Regions from separate parts of the Streptomyces sp. P9-2 genome, predicted to be linked through region 2. Evidence: riboswitches for the same ligand, from Rfam matches in the RefSeq annotation. Region 2 holds a riboswitch; the other holds the start of a gene.
What was found. Region 2 has a riboswitch for ZMP and ZTP ahead of ACQY0Z_RS32840 (bifunctional 5,10-methylenetetrahydrofolate dehydrogenase/5,10-methenyltetrahydrofolate cyclohydrolase). Riboswitches for the same ligand answer to the same signal wherever they lie in the genome.
Positions count from the first base shown of each region.

Region 1: linked by a shared signal. The riboswitch ahead of ACQY0Z_RS02965 (glycine hydroxymethyltransferase) and the one ahead of ACQY0Z_RS32840 (bifunctional 5,10-methylenetetrahydrofolate dehydrogenase/5,10-methenyltetrahydrofolate cyclohydrolase) in region 2 are both predicted to bind ZMP and ZTP.

Region 1 is NZ_CP192633.1:641,789-644,235, forward strand. Features, by position in the region: gene ACQY0Z_RS02965 (glycine hydroxymethyltransferase) at 1-1,221, opposite strand, end outside; ZMP/ZTP riboswitch at 1,257-1,343, opposite strand; gene ACQY0Z_RS02970 (glutathionylspermidine synthase family protein) at 1,441-2,447, opposite strand, start outside.
Region 2 is NZ_CP192634.1:57,834-60,280, reverse strand. Features, by position in the region: gene ACQY0Z_RS32850 (transposase) at 1-187, shown strand, start outside; gene ACQY0Z_RS32845 (SUKH-3 domain-containing protein) at 196-663, opposite strand; ZMP/ZTP riboswitch at 922-1,007, shown strand; gene ACQY0Z_RS32840 (bifunctional 5,10-methylenetetrahydrofolate dehydrogenase/5,10-methenyltetrahydrofolate cyclohydrolase) at 1,029-1,895, shown strand; partial or broken gene ACQY0Z_RS32835 (transposase) at 2,041-2,447, shown strand, end outside.

The DNA.
Region 1 (2,447 bases), on a different replicon from region 2:
GATGCCGGAGGTGTACCAGGCGCCGTTGGGGTCGGCCGGGATGGCGTTGCGGTTGGTGACGATGCCGGAGTCGAGCAGCGCCGCCTCGGCCTGCCGGCCGGTGAGGCCGTAGGAGGTGGCGACGTCGATCAGGTTGAGGTGGTTGTCGGTGCCGCCGGTGACCAGGGTGGCGCCGCGGCGCATCAGGCCCTCGGCGAGAGCGCGGGAGTTGTCCACGATCCGCCGGGCGTAGTCCTGGAAGGACGGCCGGCGCGCCTCGGCGAGGGCGACGGCCTTCGCGGCCATGACGTGCGGCAGCGGCCCGCCGAGGACCATCGGGCAGCCTCGGTCGACCTGGTCCTTGAGGGAGTCGTCGCACAGCACCATGCCGCCGCGCGGGCCGCGCAGCGACTTGTGGGTGGTCGTGGTGACGATCTGGGCGTACGGCACGGGGTCGAAGTCGCCGGTGAGGACCTTGCCGGCGACGAGACCAGCGAAGTGCGCCATGTCGACCATGAGCGTGGCGCCGACCTCGTCGGCGATCTCGCGCATGATCCGGAAGTTCACGAGACGGGGGTAGGCGGAGTAGCCGGCGACGATGATCAGCGGCTTGAACTCGCGGGCGGTGGCGCGCAGGGCCTCGTAGTCGATCAGGCCCGTGGCCGGGTCGGTGCCGTAGGAGCGCTGGTCGAACATCTTGCCGGAGATGTTGGGCCGGAAGCCGTGGGTGAGGTGACCGCCGGCGTCCAGGGACATGCCGAGCATGCGCTGGTTGCCGAAGGCCTGGCGCAGCTCGGCCCAGTCGGCGTCGGAGAGGTCGTTGATCTGGCGGACGCCGGTCTTCTCCAGGAAGGGCGCCTCGACGCGGTCGGCCAGGACGGCCCAGAAGGCGACCAGGTTGGCGTCGATGCCGGAGTGCGGCTGGACGTAGGCGTGACGGGCGCCGAAGAGCTCCTTGGCGTGCTCGGCGGCGAGCGACTCGACGGTGTCCACGTTGCGGCAGCCGGCGTAGAAGCGGCGGCCGACGGTGCCCTCGGCGTACTTGTCGCTGAACCAGTTGCCCATCGCCAGCAGGGTGGCCGGGGAGGCGTAGTTCTCGGAGGCGATCAGCTTGAGCATCTCGCGCTGGTCGGCGACCTCCTGCCCGATCGCGTCGGCGACGCGCGGCTCGACGGCGCGGATCACGTCGAGGGCGGAGCGGAAGGCGGTGGACTCGGGGGTGAGCGAATGCTCGGCAGACATGGGGACCTCCGGACGTAGCGTTCAGCGTTCACGGTACGGATGGCCCAGGCGCACGGCACGTTTCTCGCGGGCCGCTCCCCGATGGTTGGTCCCATCCCAGCGCGCCAGTCACGGCCCGCGGGCCAGATTACCGGGTGGGCCGGAGCGGCGCGGCGGGTGTCCGCGATGCGGGAGTGACCGGCGCCCCGGCCGGCGCCCTGCCGGCCGGGGGGCCGCCGGTCAGAGGATGACGTGCGGCAGGAAGCGGGCGTACCCGTCGGTGACCAGGCCGGACGACTCGCGGATGCCGAGTCCCGCGGCCTCGCCCTCCACCACCCAGGTGCCGAGGACGACGCGGTTGCCGTCGAAGTCGGGCAGCGGGGCGAGCTGCTGGTAGCAGCAGGGTTCGTCGCGGAGTTCCGGCGCGGCACCGGGCTCGTGCACGGTGACGCCGGCGCCCTCGCGGCCCAGCAGCGGCTTGGCGACCCAGCCGGTGGTGCCGGCGAGCTCGCGGGGGCCGTCGACGTAGGCGGGGAGGAGGTTGGGGTGGCCGGGGTGGAGTTCCCAGAGGATCGCCAGCAGGGCCTTGTTGCTGAGGAGCATCTTCCAGGCGGGTTCGATCCACAGGGTGGAGCCGGTGCCGCCGCCGTGGTCCAGGGTGTCGAGCACGTGGTCGGCGAAGCGGTCGGTGGTGAGCCACTCCCACGGGTACAGCTTGAAGATGCTGCGGATGAACCGCAGGCGGTTGTCGACGAAGCGGCCGGAGAGGCGGTCCCAGCCGATCTCCTCCATGGACAGCCAGTCGGTCTCCAGGCCCGCCTGTTCGGCGGTCTCCTTGAGGTAGGCGACGGTCATCAGGTCCTCGCCGCACTCGTCGCCCGCGGTGTGGGCGAAGTACAGCGGGCTGCCGGGCGGGAGCAGCGCGGACTGCTTCTTCCAGGCGTCGACGAGCCGTTCGTGCAGGGAGTTCCACTGGTCGGCGCCGGGGAAGCGCTCCTCCATCCAGAACCACTGCGGGGAGGCCGCCTCCACCAGGGAGGTGGGGGTGTCCGCGTTGTACTCGAGGAGCTTCGCCGGGCCGGTGCCGTCGTAGCGGAGGTCGAAGCGGCCGTACAGGGACGGCAGTTCGTCCCTGCGGCGCCAGGACTCGGTGACGGCGTCGACGACCCGCGGGTCGGTGATGCCGAGGTCGGCGAAGCGGTCCTCGGCGACGATGAACTCGGCCGCGGCCAGGCTCATCGCGTGCA
Region 2 (2,447 bases):
GCCCGGCCTCCACACCCTCGCCGCCGGTATCGACCGCGACCGCGACGCTGTCATCGCCGGTCTCACCCTGCCCTGGAACTCGGGCGTCGTAGAGGGGCATGTCAACCGGATTAAGATGCTCAAACGGCAGATGTTCGGCCGAGCCGGATTCCTGCTCCTCCGAAAGCGAGTACTGCTCTACAGGTGACCGACGCGTCAGGACGGATGTCCCGCTGGCTCGTACCCCTCATCGATTCGGCGAGGAGCCACGCCGAGAACCAAGTTCTCCATGGCGTGAGGCACCGCTCCGAAGCTGGCAATCCAGGTCTCGACGAGATAGATCACGCCCTCTTCGTCGATACCCAGGAAGAACCGGCCGTGGTCCAGCTCACCGAGCGGGTAGAGATGGCGCCCGATCGCTTCGCCCCACTCCGTGAATCGATCATCCTCGCCCCAGGCCAGCTCGGGGTCCAGCTCGAACGGCGTGCGTGCACAGCTGATCCCTGGTCCGCTGACGTTAACAGTCAAACCGGCGAACTCTTGCAGGAAGGCTTCCGCAGCGTCGTGCATGGCGAGGCCGACTCCTTCGAACATGGATCGCCAGCGGGCCGTGTCTACCTTCCGTCCAGGCGTCCAGCCCGACGCCTCCAACACCTCATCTACCTCTGGCGACCAGCTACTCATCTGGGGCCCCGACTCCTCAGCTAGGGGTGAGCAGTGATCATCTCAGCGGCCGACGTCACTGAACAGAGTGTGACCAGTTCACGGAAAGCGAGCCAGAACCCGAGAATTGACGTCAGTGCAGAGGAGGGTGAGGGTCGTCGTACGGCTTGACGCCGCCCGCAGCTGCGACGACGGCGGCGCCGGGCTCGGACTCAAAGTCGCTTCCTGGCCGAGGACGCTGATCGATGCCTGGCGAGGATCCAGCGTCTACTACAGTGCAGCGTGGGCCGTGACTGGCGCTGAGGTGGAGCACCACCGGGGAGCGGTCTGACGAGACGTCGATGCCGTGCGCCTGGGCGAGTGGTCAGCAACGCCTGGAGGCAACGATGTCCTCGACGCAGACGGCTCAGCTCATGGACGGCACGGGCCTCGCCAAACGCATCGTCGAAGAAGCTGCAGTGAAGGCGGCGGAGATCTCACAGCGCACGGGTACCAGTCCCTGTCTGGCGACGGTGCTGGTGGGAGAGGATCGCGCATCGGTCACGTATGTCCGCATGAAGCGGGCACGGTGCGCGAAAGCAGGCATCCAGTCCCGGCACATCGGTCTGCCGGCCGCCACCACGACCGCCGAACTGATCGACACCCTTGCTGGCCTGTCCGGTGATCCGGAAGTCCACGGAATCCTGCTTCAGCATCCTTGCGGCCCGCACATCGACGAACGAGCGGCGTTCGAGGCCATTGCCCCGGAGAAGGATGTCGACGGGGTCACGATGCATTCCTTCGCCGCGATGAGCTTCGCGCTGCCAGGCTTCGTGTCCTGCACTCCCGGCGGGATCATGCAGCTGTTGGAGGCATACGACGTCGACCTCGCTGGCAAGCATGCGGTCGTGGTGGGCCGCAGCGCGATTCTTGGCAAACCGGTGGGGATGCTCCTTCTCGCGAAGGACGCAACGGTGACGTACTGCCACTCGCGCACAGCGGACCTGTCCGCAATCGTCCGGGAAGCAGACGTCGTGGTAGCGGCCGTAGGGCGACCCCGGCTCATCCGAGGTGAAGACATCAAACCCGGCGCGGTGGTGATCGACGCCGGGTACAACCCGGGCAACGTCGGTGACGTGGACTTCGATACCGCCCTCACCCGCGCCCGTCTGATCACTCCAGTGCCCGGCGGCGTTGGACCGATGACCATCGCCGTCTTGCTCGCGCAGACCGTGGAAGCCGCCGCGAACCAACTCGGCATCTGGGAGCGATGAAGCTTTTTCGCTCAACGGGAAACCACGTGTCGGGTCGGCTGATCTTCTGGTGACGGCTCGCCGCCCGTGAGGGCGGTGAGCCCTCACGGGCGCCGAGCCCGCGGATCTGTCAGCTGGCCGTGGCGGGCGCTTCGGCTCGTGCCCGGGTACTGGCGAGGCGGTGGAGACCGTCTGGCCCCGGACGATCGTGCAAACCTACGTGGTGCATCTGCTGCGGAACTCCTTCCGCTATGCCGCCCGCCAGGACTGGGACTAGATCGCCAAGCTTCTCAAGCCCGTCTACACCGCTCCCACCGAAGAGGCCGCCCTGGACCGGTTCGCCGAGTTCGCCGATGCCTGGGGCCGTAAGTGTCCGGCGATCGTGAAACTGTGGGAGAACGCCTGGGAGGAGTTCACCCCGTTCCTGCGGTTCGACACCGAGATCCGCCGCATCGTCTGCACGACGAACGCGATCGAGTCGGTGAACGCCCGTATCCGCCGGGCGGTAAGGCCCGCGGGCACTTCCCCAGCGAGCAGGCCGCCCTGAAATGCGTCTACATGGCGGTCATGTCC